DNA from 4 places in the Chryseobacterium sp. CS3K3.1 genome. Region 1 is predicted to be linked to each of the others. Evidence: riboswitches for the same ligand, from Rfam matches in the RefSeq annotation. Region 1 holds a riboswitch; each other region holds the start of a gene.
The links. A riboswitch is a leader RNA that binds a small molecule or an ion and turns the genes downstream of it on or off. The one in region 1 is predicted to bind cobalamin.
Positions count from the first base shown of each region.

Region 2: linked by a shared signal. The riboswitch ahead of AC5YGI_RS04530 (acyl-CoA thioesterase) and the one ahead of AC5YGI_RS00185 (TonB-dependent receptor plug domain-containing protein) in region 1 are both predicted to bind cobalamin.
Region 3: linked by a shared signal. The riboswitch ahead of AC5YGI_RS05255 (TonB-dependent receptor plug domain-containing protein) and the one ahead of AC5YGI_RS00185 (TonB-dependent receptor plug domain-containing protein) in region 1 are both predicted to bind cobalamin.
Region 4: linked by a shared signal. The riboswitch ahead of metE (5-methyltetrahydropteroyltriglutamate--homocysteine S-methyltransferase) and the one ahead of AC5YGI_RS00185 (TonB-dependent receptor plug domain-containing protein) in region 1 are both predicted to bind cobalamin.

Region 1 covers NZ_JCAKRV010000001.1:34,754-39,493, forward strand. Annotated here, with positions in the region: gene AC5YGI_RS00180 (YncE family protein) at 1-759, opposite strand, end outside; gene AC5YGI_RS00185 (TonB-dependent receptor plug domain-containing protein) at 756-2,789, opposite strand; cobalamin riboswitch at 2,899-3,084, opposite strand; gene AC5YGI_RS00190 (transporter) at 3,177-4,124, opposite strand; gene AC5YGI_RS00195 (cytochrome-c peroxidase) at 4,137-4,740, opposite strand, start outside.
Region 2 covers NZ_JCAKRV010000003.1:122,695-127,434, reverse strand. Annotated here, with positions in the region: gene AC5YGI_RS04550 (PspC domain-containing protein) at 1-714, opposite strand, end outside; gene AC5YGI_RS04545 (PadR family transcriptional regulator) at 726-1,055, opposite strand; gene AC5YGI_RS04540 (XAC2610-related protein) at 1,560-2,258, shown strand; gene AC5YGI_RS04535 (HD domain-containing protein) at 2,260-2,850, shown strand; gene AC5YGI_RS04530 (acyl-CoA thioesterase) at 2,908-3,291, opposite strand; cobalamin riboswitch at 3,408-3,588, opposite strand; gene AC5YGI_RS04525 (hypothetical protein) at 3,622-4,422, opposite strand; gene AC5YGI_RS04520 (ATP-binding cassette domain-containing protein) at 4,453-4,740, opposite strand, start outside.
Region 3 covers NZ_JCAKRV010000003.1:298,590-303,329, forward strand. Annotated here, with positions in the region: gene AC5YGI_RS05245 (CCA tRNA nucleotidyltransferase) at 1-139, shown strand, start outside; gene AC5YGI_RS05250 (YncE family protein) at 292-1,350, opposite strand; gene AC5YGI_RS05255 (TonB-dependent receptor plug domain-containing protein) at 1,372-3,198, opposite strand; cobalamin riboswitch at 3,231-3,408, opposite strand; gene AC5YGI_RS05260 (T9SS type A sorting domain-containing protein) at 3,546-4,740, opposite strand, start outside.
Region 4 covers NZ_JCAKRV010000023.1:35,251-39,990, reverse strand. Annotated here, with positions in the region: gene AC5YGI_RS18925 (VOC family protein) at 1-59, shown strand, start outside; gene AC5YGI_RS18920 (hypothetical protein) at 157-699, shown strand; gene AC5YGI_RS18915 (Lrp/AsnC family transcriptional regulator) at 783-1,244, opposite strand; cobalamin riboswitch at 1,440-1,625, shown strand; gene metE (5-methyltetrahydropteroyltriglutamate--homocysteine S-methyltransferase) at 1,802-4,105, shown strand; gene AC5YGI_RS18905 (helix-turn-helix domain-containing protein) at 4,296-4,740, opposite strand, start outside.

The sequences.
Region 1 (4,740 bases):
TAAATACAAACTGGAAGGAACATTATAATAATCTCCTCTTGAGGTTACATAGAGATCTCCGTAATTATCTTTTTTAATGTGATGAAGATTGATGGCAACATTTATTTTTTTAAGTTCTGTAAAAGTATTCAGGTCGATGACGGAGACTGTATTATCATAATCTGGAGCCTTATATCCTCCGGAATTGGCTACAAATAAGGTATTTCCCACAATTTCCATTTCTTCGGGCTGATATCCTACCACTACTTCACGCTGGATGGAAAGAGAAGTGGTATCAATTTCCACGACTTTCCCTTTCGGTGCTTTCGGATTAATCGCAACAGGTCCGGCGTAGCTGCTGGCATAAGCTTTTCCGTTTTTGAAAGCAAGGTACCGGCAGATTTGTAATGGAATAGAAGTAATACGTTTGGCCGTTTTGGCATCAAGAACTTCAATTTTATTGGAAACATTGACTACGATATAAAGTTTGCTTCCGTACACTTTGATATCATTTCCTACATCTCCCAACTCCTTTACCACATTGGGATTGATTTCTGCGTAAATATTCCGGTAATAGGTTCCCTTGGTGTAATCAAAAAAATCAAGGGTACATTTATTACTTCCCATGTTTCCTTCATTCAGCATGTAAAAGCCTTTTATTGCTGTGTTTTCTGAAGGAAGTCCTTCCACCACTTCCTGACGGACAATAATATCATCCGTACGGCATGACGTAAGAAAAGCTAAGACAAGAAATAAAAAATAAAAGTTTAGTTTTCTCATAGGGTGAAGTTTAGAATAAGTTTAAAATTTCTTCCGGGCATCGGATAATTGAGGACCACATCATAGTATTGATTGAAAATATTATTCATCTCAAGGCTTACTTTAAACTGATGATTCGCCCAGTTGAATTTTTTCTGAACAGAGAGATCGTGAGTATACCAGGGCTGTACATAATTGTATTGAATATTGTCCTGATTCACATCATATCTTTCTCCTACATACATCGCACTGTAATTGAAACTCCAGTCTTTATAATCCGCCATCAGACTGAAAGATCCACTGTGCCATGGTGTATAAGGAATCTGATTGCGGTAAAAAGTATCTTCAGGATCACTCATGTCTCTTGCACTTTGATAAGTGTAGGACAGCAACGGTCTAAGAGTAACTTTTCCCAATTGAAGTTCTGTCTGCACATTCACATCTGCACCAATGATTTCAACCATTCCCAGGTTCATCATCAGCCAGCGGAACATGCTTCCGTTAGGGGCCGCTACAATTTTATCCTGTACTTTGTTGTAGTAACCATCTACTTTAGCATAAAAGGTCTTAAAGAGACGGTTGGTATAATTCTTCTGATAGGTAAATCCTACATCATACTGATGGGTAAATTCAGGTTTCAGGTAAGTATTTCCGATATTGGTATAATACAGATCATTAAAGGTTGGAAGTCTGAAAATTCTTTTATAGAAAGCCCTTAGAGTAAGCTCTGGAATTTTTTCCGGCTGATAGCTCATAAAAACAGCAGGCGTCCACTCTCTGGCATCTCCCGGTCTTTTGTTTTTTCTTACTTCTTCAAAAGTAAAAGTTCCTAAAAGGCTTCCCAAAATTTTGAATCTGTTCCACTGATAGGTCGTTGCCAATGCTACCAAGGTAGTGTAACGGATAGGATAAGAAAAATTATCCAGATTGGCATCCAGATTATTGTACTGAAAATCTCCACTCAGACTGACATCCCAATTGGGAGTGATTGAGTAAATATTGGATGAGGAAAGATAAAGCTCCTGCTGGATATAAGTATTATCAGTATAAATAATAGACTGCGAACGAACCGTATCCATAAAATGGGTATAATCGTAGGCAAATTTTGCTTTCAGCTGTGTTTCAAATTTCGGGAACAGTTTTTTTCTCAGATTGGCCTGTACGAAATAATTTTCATCTGAAAGTCTGGCTCCTCTTCCACCAAAACGGCCATTCACAATGGGAGCCGGCATTCCACGATCTGAAATATAACCATACCCTCTGATATTCCAGCTTCCGTTATTTAAAGTTCCGTTGAGAGAAGTTTCAAACCGTTTTGCTTTGATATCTGAGTCCTGTCTTTTAGCGATGGTATCGTACGCCTGCTGCCCATCAGGATATTTCTTCGCGTACCGGAACCTGTAAATTCCGTCACTCTGCATAAATTCTCCGCTGAAGCTGGCAGAAACTCTGTCTGATATCTTCTGTTCCAATCGGAATGAAGGATTAAAGAGATCAATAGATGCACTTTTTGCCCTTATCACCAAATTGGTTTTTCTATTTCCTTTAAATACGGGTGTTTTAGGCTGTAAATAAATAGATCCTGAAGAACCGAAGTCTTTTGCAGGTTGAAAAATCTCACTTTTCTGTCCGTTGTACAATGATATTTCTTCCAGATCGTCTAAAGAATATCGTCCAAGATCCACCAGCCCGTTTTGGGCATTTCCTAATTGAATTCCATCATAAAACACACCTACATGCTGGCTTCCCATACTTCGGATGTTGATGGTTTTCAAACCACCCAATCCTCCATAATCTTTAATCTGAACTCCTGAAAAATACCGCAACGCATCTGCGACAGAATGACTGTTAAGCCTCTCCAGCTGCTCACCCTGCAGGATTTGTGCAGGAATAATTTCTTTAAAATTCTTTTTGTAAAGATTGATCCCTTTAATCGTCTCTTCCTGAAGACTATCTTTTTTCTTGGTTTGGGAAAACAAAAGTTGAGATGTGATCACCAATATTGTGAAAACAGCTTTTTGAATTGCAGAAGTAGTTAGTTTTGCCGCCATTAGCTCATTTAGGGTAATGAAGACGCTAATGGGTATAAGAATACAACGACAAAGCACAGCTGTCACTGCACACAATCATTGATGTCCTAAGCTTTATTCCACGAAAGCGTCAAACGATTATTGTCTGGCAGGTCTTCTGACTTACTCCATTTTTGAAATCCTTCCCATTAAAAAAACAGTGGATATATTCTTCAAAAACTTTGGTGCGGAGCTTACAGCAGCGGGTCTGTTCCGGATTTTCACCGGATTCCCTTTTAAGAGCTTTTTACGGCTCACCAAATTCCGGCAAAGATAAATAATTATTCCTAATCCCCAACTAAAATCATGATTTATAAACAATTAAAGCTCCCGAAGGAGCTTTAACATGATTTCAACAAGGGTTTCCTTTTAAATTCCAATATTCAGAAAAATACTGAATCTTGATTGAGCTTCAATATCTCCTCCCGCCAGGCGCGTGTACATGGGAAGCATGACTTCACTTCCCAGGCTCAGCTTTTTATAAGAGGCTTCAAAACCTAATTTTCCATACAAGGCACTTCCTGCAGTGTTCGGCAATGCTTCATCAAACTGTTTATTCTGAGCATAAACTTCTCCCTGAACTCCAGTTTTTACAGAGAATATAGATTTTTCATTTCCTGCAACCTGATAAAAACCTGTTGCTGCATAATTCCATTGGTTTCCAAAACGGTAATTTTTCCTGTTCTCTGTTTTAATGGTGTAATCTGTATTCACCAGTACGGCTACTTTATTTTTCTGAAACTTATAATTCAAAGCCGCCTGATAATCCCAGCTGCCAGTTCCCAGCTGAAAGCTTGGGTTGACACCGGATGCCCCTTTTTCATCAAACTTCCCGAGAGGAATTTTCACACCCAAACCTCCGCTCAGATGATGGAAATTATCTTTAGAGCTCATCAGCTGGTAAATTCCCATCAGGTTTAAATCTCCTATTCCATTGATTCTGATATCTCCCTGCATGGTTTTCTTTTCATGAAAATGGAATGGAAGGCTCGCATAAACACTCAGTTTTTTAGTCAGTGGAACTTTCCCCCAAAGTTGCAGCGTATTGAAATACTGATCCTGGGTAAGATCTTTTACAAATAAGTTCTCTTTCGCTTTATAATGCTGCGCAAAGTATTTGATCCCGATAAACTGCGGATTCAGTAAAGATTCAAAACCGGAAGATCCGTTTCCTGCTGCACAACCACAGGCATCACAATCATCATCAAAATCGAATCTGCTAAAGGTTTCGGGAGCAATATACGCACTGTCTCTAATCGTTTTCGCCTGATACTGATTAAACAGGATCAAACTTACTATCACTATAATCTTCTTCATGTTTTTTATAAATTATTCTGCAAATTTTGGATTGGATATGAAACTTTTATCCGATAATGTTTTCAGGAATGCAATGATGTATTGTTTTTCCTGGCTGTTCATGGCAATTCCTATGTGGCCGTTCTGTTTCAGCTGAGGATCAAGATTGGCATTATCTTCCACCTGATCCGAATAGAAATTAAGTACCGCCTCTAAGGTGTAAAATCTTCCGTCATGCATATAAGGTGCGGTATATTCCACATTTCTTAAACTGGGAACACGGAATTTCATCCAGTCGACCTGGTTAAGAGTAACTCTGTATCGTCCGGCATCTTTGAACTCCGTATTGTAATAGAGTCCTGTATTTCTGAAACTCTCATCGGTAAACAGCTCTCCGCTATGACAGGAAGCACATTTCTGCCCGAATAAAGCCATCCCTTTAGCTTCTGTTGAAGTCAATTGTTCTTTTCCCAGTCTGAATCTGTCATATTTTGAATCTGCAGAAATTAAAGAAGCCATAAACTGCGACAATGCTTTCAGAATTCTTTCTCCTGTAATGGTTTCGTCTCCATAAGCTTCTCTGAACAGTTTTTTATATTTCTGATCATCTTTTATTTTCGAAATAGCTTCCGGTATA
Region 2 (4,740 bases), on a different contig from region 1:
TACAATATACTTAAATACATTCCAGATTCCGCTTCCTGCATTGTTGATGTACGGTTTGTTTTCGTTATAGATTTCTCCGACCCTCTGAGTAGATTCATTGGCAAACTGTACCAATTTATTAGACTCATTCTTAAGATTGTCGAAGTTCATAGGCTTTCCCTGCATTTTCAGGAAATCTGCTGCTGTTTCAGCTTTTGGAAGTACGATCCAAAGGATTACATATAGAAGACCTATTAATGAAGAAGAAATGGCTGCTGTAAAAATTCCTAATACGAAGATTCCCAGCCAGATTGCTCTCATGGTAGTAATATCCATTCCTACGTACTGAGCTAAGCCTGCGCAGACTCCGGCAACTTTTTGTTTTTCCGGATCACGGAACAGCTGCTTTTTATCGGTATAATGAGTTCCTGAATTATAGTTTCTGGCAGATGTTTTTTCAGAATAATACGCTTCTTCCTGCTCTTCGATTTTTTCAGGGCTTCCGATCTGTGCGATTACCCTTTCTACATCGGTATCGTTGATCACTTCACGTTTTCCTAAAGAATCTTTGAAAATTTCCACCATTCTTATTTCTATGTCATGCATTACTTCATCAGCCTCAGAAGCATCCAGAGAGCTTCTCAGTGCGTTCAGGTAATCGCTGAGCTTTATATATGCGTGTTCTTCTATGGTAAAAGAAAAACCTGCGAGTCCTATTGAGAGTGTCTTGTTCATAGCTTTGTTTTTTAATTTTGTTGGGTGATTTGGTTTACTGAGGCTGTCAGTTCATTCCATGTATTGAGAAGTTCATCCAGGAAAAGTTTTCCTTTTTCTGTGATCTGATAATATTTTCTGGGTGGTCCTCCGGTAGATTCTTCCCATCTGTAAGAGAGAAATTCTCCGTTTTTAAGTCTTGTAAGAAGAGGGTAGAGGGTCCCTTCCACTACATCCAGTTTTCCTTTTTTCAGTTCATCAATAAGATCAGAAACATACATTTCTCGGTTATTGATGAGACTTAGAATACAGAATTCCAGAATTCCTTTTCGCATTTGCGCTTTGGTATTTTCGGTATTCATCTTTGATAAGTTTTGTTAATTAGTTATATTTTTAGAAAAATGCCCCTAGCTAGCTGAGCCTATTCTAATTTTACATTACAAAGATATGTAAATAAAATGGTATTATGCAATACAAAGTAGTGAAATTTTTAAAATAAATAATTTAAAACACTGTAAATCAATACGATAATTTTAATCATCAATTTTGAGTCAAACGGATTTTAGAAGAAATGTCTGAGAATTTTTAAATTTTTACATAGAATTTTGAAAATTGGAGAGAAAAAATGATCTTTTATCACTTATCACTCATGTTCTAGCCCCGATAGCAGCGGTTACCCCACAGCAGCCACGGCTTTAGGCAGGCGCGAGGAGTATGAGCGGATAGCGGGAGAAAGCTTCTTATCTGTGAATACTGTTTTATAGGAAGGGAAATTCTGACAGATAATGAGACATGGATTTTGAGATCGGTATTATGATTCGTATTTTTGTTAGAAATAAAAAAACATCCAAATCATTCCTATTACCATGACTATTTTAAATAAGTACAGGCACTTATCAGTATTTCTTTTGGGGCCGCTCTGTTTCGGGCAGTATCAGTTTGAAATTAAAAATGTATCAAAGAACTATGATGCAGTCATTCAGACCGAAAACTGTTACGATGACCGATGTGGAGGAAAAGGAACGGTGGAACTGTTTGACCATAAAAACAGCAAAGTACAGACTTTTGTTTCTGATGATCTTGTTGTATATGCGGAACAAGGCCAAAAACCGGTTCGCGGGAAATTGATTCCGCTTTCAAAGGATCAGCGTAGTGTAATTGTAGATGATTTTAATTTTGACGGTACCGAAGATGTAGCAATAAGAAACGGAAATATGGGAAATTACAGTTCGGCTTCTTATGATGTTTATGTATTCAATGCTACAAAAATGGCATTTGTAAAAAGTGAAGAACTTACAGACCTTGGCTCAAACGGTTTTGATTTTTTTGAAACAGATGCTAAACGGAAGCGTCTTATTTCCTACGGTAAGTCCGGTTGTTGCAGGATTTTTACAACAGAATATGCCGTTATTCCGAACAAAGGACTGGATAGAGTGCTGGAAAAAGAGGAAGATATGACCAATGAGGATCAGGTAAAGGTCATAACGAAAGAAAAGATCAATAATAAATGGATTACCAGAACAAAGGTATATCCGGCAGATCAATATAACAGAAATAAAAAGTAAGATGAAAATTCAGAAAGAGATAGATTTTATTCTGGCAGTAGATGCGCTTAAAAATGTACAACGAAGAAATTATAATGCAGACGATTCCCGGAGAGAGAATACGGCTGAACATTCCTGGCAGATCATTATTCTTGCCCAGATCCTTTATCCATATGCTAAAAACCGGGCTGATATTGATTTGTTAAGGGTGATAAGAATGCTTTCCATTCATGATCTTGTGGAAATAGAAGCCGGAGACACTTTTATTTTTGATGAAAAAGCTATGGTCGGAAAGTTTGAAAGAGAGAAAGCTTCAGCCCAAAAGATCTTTGGAATTCTGGATGAGCCTTTACGTACAGAATTTTTTAACCTGTGGCTGGAGTTTGAAGAAGAGAAAACTCCGGATGCTATTTTTGCTTGTGGAATCGATAGAATTATGCCGTTTATTTTAAATTCCCATACTACAGGAAAGAGCTGGACAGAAGCCGGAGTGACGGAAAGACAGATCCGGAATATGCTTGAAAATGCAATCAGCAGAGCATCGGACGAAATGGGAGAGGCTTTTGAGCTTTTACTGAACAGAAGTCTGGAAACAGAAAAGGTATTGAAATAATGTCAATGAAAATATTTAAAGCTTCGGGCGGCCAAAGGCAGCCCGAAGCTTTATTATTTATAGTATCTGGATTGGTTTCTTGAATTCGTCGATGGCTACAAAAGTAAAATCACCTACAATAGCTTTTTCTCTTTCATAGGAGTACATCTGCTCCGTGTAAATTTCAACATTCACCTTCATACTGGTTTTTCCCACGTAGGAAACTTTCCCTATCAGTTCCACAATAGTTCCGGCAGGAATAGGTTTTTTGAAATCGATTTTATCACTGCTCACGGTTACCACTCTTTTTCTGGCAAAACGGGTTGCGGTGATAAAAGCTACTTCATCCATCAGCTGCATCGCAGTACCTCCAAAAAGGGTATCGTAATGATTGGTTGTGTTAGGGAAAACCGCTTTAAAGATTCTGGTTTCGGATGCTTCAATTCTTTCTTCTGTAGTCATATATCATTATTAATTAAAGCGAAATGAAAGGATACTAAAACAACAGAATAATGACAGGAACTTATAGAACTCCTGAAACAATCCATCAGATCAATACAACTTCAAATCGCGAAAGTTACATGTTTAAGAAAAAGGCAGGTCTCCTGACTTGTAACATCATTTATCTCCTTCCCATGCCTCGCACAGTGGATCTTTGATAAAGACTTCAGTTACTTTACAGTTGCGCGACAGTCCGTGATTTTCACACGGTTCCCTTTTAATCTGCAGTGATGCAGAACCAATTTCTGTGATGAATAAGCGTAAAACTTTTCGAATGCAAAAATAATGAATTTATTCCGGATTATGATAAATAATCTGGCTGATTACTCTTCCCTTCTTAATTGTCCAGAGTGTTGTATATCTGTTTTCTCCTGAACCATTGATCATATAAAGGAAAATATTATCATTGTCGAGAGAAGTTACCCCGATGTTCTCAAAATCCATGGTAGGCTGGAACATGTTTTTGATGGCTTCCCTTACAAAAACAGAACCTCTTCCGGGCTGCTGCACTCTGATGGATTTGATTTCGGTCATTCCTTCAGGAAGATCATTTCCAATTCCCCATGGTTTTACTTTATCAATCGTAAGAATTTTTCCATCTGCATCTTTTTCCTTTTTGCGGTATCCTGCATTAGACGGATAAATATCAATCACCACTTTGCTTCTTTGGGCAGTAGGAATCTTAGGATCAGAATTGTCTGTGAAAATAAGGGATCTTCCGTTTTTGGATCTGGATGGAGTATAGGCGGGAAGCTGGTCTACATAGGCAATACGTCCTTTATTCACCATTCCTTCTTTATCAAGAGTTTCATAACGCACAAAAGGTTTGTCGTCATCCTGTTTCTCGGGATATTTAATCCATATCCATTCCGTTTCTCCGGGAGCTGGCTTTACATAAACGAATACATCGCCTTTACGCATACGGATCTTGTCTACAATTTTTCGATAATCGTCTTTATGTACGCGTACGTTGGCATATCCTTCTTCAGCTTTTACCACTCCAAAAGGAACTTTAGTCTGCCCTTTTACAAAAGCAATAGATAAAATACTGAATGCGGATAAATAGAATGCTTTATTTATGAAAGTCATCATGAAAATTTTTTGATCCCTCAAATATATAAATTAAATGCTTTTCGGAAGATAATTATACCGTTGCAGTTCTTTTAAATCTTGTATTTGTTTCAGATAGCCTTCACACAGAAGAAATATTTGGTGTGAAATATCAAGAACTTCCTGATAATTATGATCAGAAATAATGAATCCCTTATACGCAGACTGTTCAATGATTGCAGCTTTCAATGCTGCAGAAATTTTCGGAGAAAGGCTATGGAAAGGTTCGTCCAGTAAAACAAAATCAGCTTCAGAATAAATGATCATTAAAGCTTCAATGACTCTCTGCTCACCTCTGGA
Region 3 (4,740 bases), on a different contig from region 1:
TCTTAAGCCGGGCCGTGAAATTGGTATCCTGAAAGAGAAAGTGAAAGAAGCTATTCTTGAGGGTGAAATTCCCAATGAAAAAGAAGAAGCAACGAAGTTTGTCATTGCTGAAGCTGAGAAACTGGGATTAACCTTATAATTCAATTTAGAAAAATATTAAAAATTCCGGCGGGATGTTCCATCCCGCCGGAATTTTTTCCTTAAGGAAACAAAGCCGGCCGGTTTCGAAGAAACCGGCCGGAAAAAAACACAAATGATGAAAAAATAAAAAATTATTTTTAGAAGTAATAATTATTGCGGGTTAAGGAAAGTTCCGTTAGCACCAAGACCACCTGTTTTAAGGGAGGTAAGCTTAGTACCCGTAGTTGCTGAATATACAGTCATTTCGCTTTCCTGAGTAAATTGTTTAACATCTGATGCAAAAATTCTACCATCAATAACATTAAATCCATAAAGCGTAAAATAAGGACCACCGTCTGCAGCTGTCAATAGCGGGCTTGCAGGAACTGTTGGTGTAGCTAAACTTGTTGTATACACTTTATTGGCAGAACTGAAATAGATTTTATCATTATCAATCTGAAGATTGGTAGCACTTGGAATTCCTGTCAATGTAACTACTGGTGTCATAGCCCCTGTGCCGGAGATTTTATAGATATAAGAATCAGTAGCCGTAGAAGAAATTGTATATACATTGGATTTGTATGAAATAGTACTGTTGATCTTACCATTCGGAACAGTAAGTTCAGTTTTACTGTCATTAGAAGTATTGATATAAGTAATCATATTTCCATATCCTGAAGTAGCATTCTGTACAAAAATATTTCCACCTGCTTCTACTGCTTTATCAGCCCCGCCTGTCATTGTGATTTTGCTTACAAATGAATAGTCGGAAGCCTTATATTTCGTTACACTTGTTGCATTCGTAGAGAAGTTTAGGTTAGCAACATAGATAAAGTCATTGGCAAAAGCAATTCCTCTCGGGTTATCAATCTGATTGGTGATTACTCCTAATTTCTTAAATGTATAACGGTCTACTACAACAATTTTGTTTGAGTTATTGATCACAAGATAAGCCTTATTTCCATTAAGACCAATGGTCTGAAGAACGTCACCCAGAATTTCTTTATTGTTATTGTACCCATATACGTCATCCTGCTTCAAGCTTAAATCTCTTGTCAGGAATGTTACTTTGGCACCCTGGCTGTTAAAATTCCCTTCATTAGAGATAAAATATCCGTTCTGGTAAGTGATCGGAGAAATTTCAAACTCGGCAGAGTCACTTGTACATGAAGACATATTAAACAATAGTACAACTGCAAATAAGACAGTTAAAAGTTTAGTTATTTTCATAATTTATTCAATTTTAATTTATTAAAAATTTATTGCGGCATACACACTATAGTTTCTTTTCGGTAAAGGATAGAAAGAAACGGTTTTATAGTAGGTATTGGTTAGATTATTCACTTTAAACCCTAAGGTATATTTTTTTGCTAAGGTGGCAGAAACTCCCATATTTAAAAGAAAATAAGGATCTATAGCTTCTGATCTCTTTTCATCACTTGTGGTGTAGGTAACACCGTTCAGCTGTCCCTGTGCATACAACCTGAAGAAACCATATTCGTAATCTATACCGGCATTTCCCCTGTGCATGGGAACGTAAGGTCTCTGCATCTTCGTTTCTTTATCGATAGCTTTTGCATAATAATATGCTGCATTGGCTCTGAATTTATGATTTCCCCACTGCTTGCTGAAAGACAACTGAGATTCCAGCCCGTAAGATTCGGATTTATTGACATTGTATGCCTGCCAGTATCCCATAGCCGTTGGAAGCCATACAATAAGATCTGTGATGTTCATATAATAGGGAGACAGAGTAAGTTTGAAATCTCCCGCTTTGAACTCATTGGTCATATCCACCTGAGTAGAGGTTTCCGGTCTCAGATCTTTATTTCCTCCCGGTTCATAATAAATATCATTAAATGAAGGATATCTGAAGTTTTTGGATACGTTAATACTCAGATCATACCATTTTGCGGCGTTCCATTTTCCGGAGAATGAATACATAAAGGGAGACTTTACATCTTCTACAAAATCTTTTTTGAATCCTCCTTCAAAACGCAGGTCTTTTGTTGCAAAATACCGCAATAATCCCGAAACAGAACCTATATTCCTGCTGACATTGGATATTCCGCTCTCGTACCCTTCTCCTTTATTAATCTGAAATTCTCCGATGATATTAAAATTCCATTTTGAGTTCAGGAAATAATTAAAATCATTTTTAAAGATATAATTTTTCCCGGTTCCTCCACTGGATTTAGGCTGGTTTAACGAACCGAAATACTGAAAATTCTCTTCCGTGTAGGCTGTTTTAAGGGAATTGCTGAACTTCGCTTTGTTCCAGTCCCAAGAAAGAAGACTTCTTACACTTTGAGTTGTATATTTTGTTTTTGTTCCCGTTTCCTCATACACGGGATAATGCTGTGAAGAATCAAAAAACTGGCTTTGCCACGAAACCTTATGATCGTTTGTAATTTTATAGGATGCTCCTACATTGAATGTCGTATTGTAATAATTCCCGTTTCTGTTGATATAATTCAGATCGCTTACCTTATAATCATTTTCACTTACGGAATAATTTCCGGAGGCTTTAAAACTGAACTTATCATTGCTGTAAGACCCTTTCACAAAATTATTATAGGTATTAAAGGAAGCCACTTCAGAAAATAAAGAACCATGGAAACCTTTATTAAAATCAAGGGTGTTATTCAGGTGAATACTTCCCCCGATGGCACCACTTCCGTACACCACGCTTCCTCCACCCGCTTTGATACCGATCTGATCATAGCCGAACAAAGCAATATTATTGATATCTCCCTGCCCTAAAAAATTAGAATTGATATTAATTCCGTTCCACACGAATGCAGTCTGCTGGGCGGTAGTTCCTCTGAAAGAAGGTGAAGACACAGCTCCACGGCCATTTTCTTTAATAAAAACCTGCGACTGAAACCTCAGAAGCTCCGAAAGATTACTGGAATTTTTTTCAGCATCTTCTGCTGTAATTGTTTTTACGGGATGAAAAAGTTTCACCCTGTTCATCTGGTTGTCGAAGACATAAATAGTGTCAATCGTTTTCTCTTGTCCAAAAAGAAAACACCCATAAGATGAAAAAAGCAGTACTAAAGATCTTTTTATATCCATACTTTTTTACTTTTCCTCCGAAAGCAATATGTTTTTTAATTATAATCCTGGCAGGTCTCCTGACTTTCGCATTCTGCTCCTTCCCGTTTTTACACAGTGGCGTTTTGCAGAAACTTGTGTTGCGATTTACAGTTGCGGGGACAGTCCGGGAGTTACACCCGATTCCCTTTTCATTCCAAAATACTGGAAACCAAAATTTTTGCAAAGATAGTTTTTTATATGTATTCGCCAAAAATCAGACTTTTCTATACAAAACATGCTATCCTTTTGTTATATACACAAAAAAGAACGGCCGCTTTCAATACTGAAAACAGCCATTCATCCCACTACTTTACTATTTATATATGTTACTTTTTAATAAATTTATAAGGCTCCTGTTGTACTCCTTTTACTGAATATTGTAAAATATAATCTCCTTTTGACAGGGATGAAACATCAATCTGTCCTTCTACAGTATCCAATGATTTTACCTTTTGTCCAACCATATTATAAATTTCTGCTTTCTCTATTTTTCCTTTCCCTTTAAAATACAGGATGTCAGCCACTGGATTAGGATAGATACCTGCATTGTTTTTCTCTTTCACAGCATCACTCACCGATAAAAATTCAGAAGTATCGAGGTAAAAAGCAATCATCTGCCCTGAAGCATTCGTCCCTGACCCGGCAATTTTCTTTCCGTCCTGTGAAATCGCAAGAGGAAGTCCCATTGTTACTCCATTAGTGGCAATTCCTAAAGAAGCCGCATAATCATTCAGGTTTATCCTTCCGGCGGCAGAGGTCCAGATAAAGCCTTCTCCTGACATGGGAGGAGCCCCAAATGCTCTGTAATACCCGATCACTTTTTTCCCATCAGCAGAAATCCCGGTGGCACCTCCTTTGAAGCTGAAAGAAGCATTAGGATGCGTTATATAAGTAAGTCCGCTCACAGCATTCCAGACATAAGGATTAGGATTTGCCGAACCTATTATTGTATTTCCGTCTGCAGAAATTCCTCCTGCTTCTCCTACATGATTCCCATTATTATCTGTAATAAAACTTTCCACTCCATCCTGCCATTTTGCTCCGCTTCTCGTTCCGGTTGATTCATCCTGCCAGCCTACAATCACTGTTCCTGCTGCATTGATTGCATTTGCTCTGGAGCTGCGTCCGGGAACTATACTTCCCAGATCTACGACGCCGTTTACTTCGTCCCATTTCACAGCATGTGCGTTCGCAGCAGTAAGGAATCCCAGGCCTACAATAGTATTTCCATCGGTTGACATTCCCCAGGTAGAGCTTACGCTGCCATCCCATCCTGTAGGTACAAGCCCGCCTCTGTTTACCCATGTGGCCGTAGCAACATCATAAGTAGATATTTCATTGAATCCTGTTGCGGCATTGGTAACGGAGGATGATATTTTGGTCCCGTCATTCGAAACAATGGTTCTGCCTGCAGCCGGATACCCGTTTGTTATAGAACCTATCTGTACAAGTCCTCCTGCAGCATTCCATTTATATATACTTCCTGCACTGGTGTGCAGGCTTACGACTCCATTATCCGAT
Region 4 (4,740 bases), on a different contig from region 1:
ATATGCACTGGATTACCGATCCTGCCGGTACCGTGTTCAATTTACAGGAAAGAAAATAGCCAAAAACAGAAATACGATGTAAAAAATTGCTTAAAATGGAGCTTTGTTCAAAATTTTAATATCTTTAGCCAAATCATTACAACTTAAAATATTTTTATGCAGACGAGACCATTCCATTTCATTGCCACCATCTTTTTTCTGGTATTAAGTGCAACTGCATTTTCACAGAAAACAGCCGCGTTGGGTTCTTTACTGGACAAAAACTCAGAATTCATATTCCCGCAGACTCCGGATAAAATTTCAAAAGCATTGAACGTAAAAACTGTTTTTTATGAAGATGCCAACGAAGAAAAATATGCAAAATGGCCTATGAAAACAGGACTGGAGCTTTATTGCAGCCTGGGAAAAGACAATACTATCAATGAAATGTTTTTTGTGACTTCAGACAATAAACCTGTCATTGTGGAAGGACTTCCTTTTGGTCTTGTTCTGAATAAAAGTACATTACAGGACAGTAAAACGAAGTTCGGTAAGTACAATGCCAAAATACAAAAATCGGGAGCAGACAGTGAATTTCCGGGAGGGTCAAAACTGGTTTTTAAAAAAGGGAAACATTATACAACATTGCTTTTCGACAGTAAGAACCTGTTAAAATCAATAGGTTTAACAACAGAACTTACGGATCCGGCTGCCAATTAAGTACTAAAAAACAAAATAATTATACTATCCGTCATTATTGACGGATTTTTTTATCCTCAGACGGCGTTAACTTTAAAAGAAATCTATATCGTCAGCCCATGGTTATTCTTTACCTCAGCCATCACAAACGTACTGTGGGTACTCCCTATGGAATCCACAGATCCAAGCTTATTGAATACAAAATCCTGATAATGTTTCATATCCCGCACCTGCACTTTCAGAAGGAAATCAAAATCTCCGGAAATATTGTAACATTCCGCAACTTCTTCAATTTCTAAAATTTCTTTTACAAAATCATACCCCACGGACCGGTCGTGGATTTTAAGTTTGATCTGGCAGAACACCGTAAATCCACGGTTCAGTTTTTCAGCATCAAGAACTGCCGCATATCTTTTAACAAAACCTTCCTGTTCAAGCCTTTTGACCCTTTCGAAAACCGGTGAAGTAGAAAGGTTCACTTCTTTAGCGAGCTCTTTAACGGTAAGTTTAGCGTTTTTCTGGAGGAGCCTGAGCAGCTGTACATCCTTATCATCGAGTTGTTCCACAGAATATTATTCTTTTAAATGATTAAAACAGTCAAATATAAAGAATTATATGCTTTTATTTTTAATTCCTGAAGTTTAATTTGCTTAATTATTTGTTTCCAGTTGTGGTTTTATTCTGTATTACTAATTTTACACAAAATTAAAAACTTTTACTGATAACCTTTGTTAAAGGTAAAAGTACAGTTCTTTACAGATACTTCATCAAACAGGAAAGGTTTTACTTAAGGTAGATTAATAGGGAATCGTGTGCAAATCACGAACTGTCGCGCAACTGTAAGTAACCCACCAAAAGTTTCTGTCCTTGCAGATCCACTGCCAAAAGCGGGAAGGATGACGGAAACTGTTACAAGTCAGGAGACCTGCCTTTACTGAATTGACAATGCTTTCGCGGGCTGAAGCTTTGGGTCATACAGATGATATATCGGATTCGGGTATTTTCTTTTTTAAAGGAAATTACGCTGTCTGCTATGTCACTATTTTCCTGAAACTTTTTCCGCAAAACATAACGAAGCATTGTAAAGGACTTCCCAATAAGTTTAATTAAAAAGTTTAAAAAAATGCAAACTCACATTCTTGGCTATCCGCGTATTGGTAGCAAAAGAGAACTCAAAAAAGCCTGCGAGCAGTACTGGTCAGGTAAAATCCTTTTGGAAGAACTTCTGAATACCGGAAGAACTCTCTGCAGTCAAAACTGGAATATTCAGAAAGAAGCAGGAATAGATCTTATCCCATGTAATGATTTTTCATATTATGATCAGGTATTGGATATGAGTCTTGTCGTAGGTGCCATTCCAACACGGTACCATGAAGTGGTGCTTAAAAAAAACAATACTGAGCTGGATCTTTATTTTGCGATGGCAAGAGGCTATCAGAAGGACGGCTTGGATATCACTGCCATGGAAATGACCAAATGGTTCGATACCAACTATCATTACATCGTTCCGGAATTTTATAAAAATCAACAGTTTAAGCTGAGCTCAGACAAAATTTTCAATGAATTTGCAGGAGCAAAACAAGCTGGAATCAATGCGAAACCGGTTATTATCGGGCTGGTTTCTTATCTGTTATTAGGAAAAGAAAAAGAAGAAGGGTTTGATAAACTGGATCTGGCCGGAAATCTTCTTCCTGTTTATATAGAGATTTTAACCAAACTTCAGGAGCAGGGTGCAGAATGGATTCAGTTTGATGAACCTTTCCTGGCATTGGATTTAACAGAGAAAGCCAAAGAAACTTACCGTTATGTGTATGCCGAAATCAGAAAACGTTTCCCGAAACTGAAATTTATTGTGGCTTCCTATTTTGACGGATTAAAAGACAATACTTCACTTGCCGTTTCACTTCCTGTCAATACATTGCATGTTGATCTGGTTAGAAATCCTGAGCAGCTGGATGATATTCTGAATGTTATTCCGGACAGTTTAAACCTTTCATTAGGACTGGTTGACGGTAGAAATATCTGGAAAAATGATTATGAAAAGTCGTTGTCTTTCATCAGTAAAGCGGTTGAAAAATTAGGATCTGAAAGAATTTTCATTGCACCATCATGCTCATTGCTTCATTCACCCTGTGACCTGGATTTTGAAACCAATCTTAACCCGGAAATTAAGAACTGGCTGGCTTTTGCTAAACAAAAAGTAAAAGAAGTAGTAACTCTTAAAGAACTGGCTTCCGGAACGGAAAATGAACAGATTTTTGAAGCATTTGAAGAAAATAAAAAAGCAATTGAGAGTAGAAGAACTTCTTCTCTTATCCATAATGATCAGGTAAAACAAAGAGCCAATGCTGTTACAGAAAAAGATGCTCAGAGAACAAACACCTTCAAAATCCGTAAAAAAGAGCAACAGGAAGTATTGCAGCTTCCTTTGTTCCCCACCACTACGATCGGATCATTCCCGCAAACCGCAGAAGTGAGAAGCTGGAGAGCCAAATTCAAAAAAGGAGAACTGACAGCAGAACAATATGATATTTTACTGAAAGAGGAAACGCAAAGAACAATCCGCTGGCAGGAAGACATCGGAATTGATGTATTGGTTCACGGAGAATTTGAGCGTAACGATATGGTGGAATACTTCGGAGAACAGCTGGAAGGATTTGTATTCACCCAAAACGGTTGGGTACAAAGCTACGGAAGCCGTTGTGTAAAACCACCTGTGATCTTCGGTGACGTTTCCCGCCCAACTCCGATGACGGTGTACTGGTCTCAATATGCCCAATCTCAGACTGAAAAATGGGTAAAAGGAATGTTAACAGGTCCGGTTACCATTTTACAGTGGTCTTTTGTACGTGATGATCAGCCTCGTTCAGAAACTTGTAAGCAGATTGCCTTGGCAATTCGTGATGAAGTGGTGGACCTGGAAAAAGCAGGAATCAGAATTATTCAGATTGATGAGCCTGCCATAAGAGAAGGTCTTCCATTAAGAAAAGCAGACTGGCAGAACTATTTGAAATGGGCCGTAGAAGCTTTCAGAATTTCAGCAAGCGGAGTAGAAGATGCTACCCAGATCCATACGCATATGTGTTATTCTGAATTTAACGATATTATTGAAAACATTGCCGATATGGATGCTGATGTGATTACTATAGAGTGTTCCCGTTCTCAGATGGAACTGCTGAATGCTTTTGCAGATTTCAAATATCCGAATGAAATTGGTCCTGGAGTATACGATATTCACTCACCAAGAGTTCCGTCAAAAGAAGAAATGATTGAGCTGCTGAGAAAGGCTCAGAATGTAATTCCTGCCAATCAGCTCTGGGTAAATCCGGATTGCGGACTGAAGACAAGACACTGGGAAGAAACTGAAAAAGCTTTAATCGCAATGGTGGCTGCTGCCAAAGAAGCTTCTGTAGAATATGCACTTTAAAAAACTTTTACAATAATTAGATTCAATAATTCAGATCGTGTTATGATTTTCATGGCACGATCTGATATTTTTAAATTATTAAATTTTTGAAAAATAAAGTACTTGAAAATTGTTCTGATTTAAAGTATAAGCAAACTTGTCTTCATAACCTTAACACTTTCATAGGATCTTAATGGTTCAACAATCTAAATTATTTTGCCTGTAATACACTTGGCGGATAGCCATACTGTTTTTTAAAGGCAAATGAGAAATGGGATAAATTTTCAAATCCAAGATCCAGATAAATATCAGAAACAGATTTTCCTTTTTGGCTTAGCAGAAAATGAGCTTCCTTTAATCTTCGAAGCTGCAGCCATTGTCTTGGAGGGATTCCGAATATCTTTTGAAAATCCCTTTTAAATGCAGACAGACTTCTCCCTGTTAAATAAGCAAAACGTTCTACATTGACATTGAAATGAAAGTTTTTATTCATAAAACTCTCAATATCTATTTTATAGGGCTCGGAAAAATCAAACAAAATATCTTTAAGACCGGGATCGTAATTCAACAGTAAAAGGAGAGCTTCTTTTTGTTTAAGCCTCAGGATTTCTTCGGAAGCAGGAAGATCTTCATACGGTAATAATGAGTACATAAAA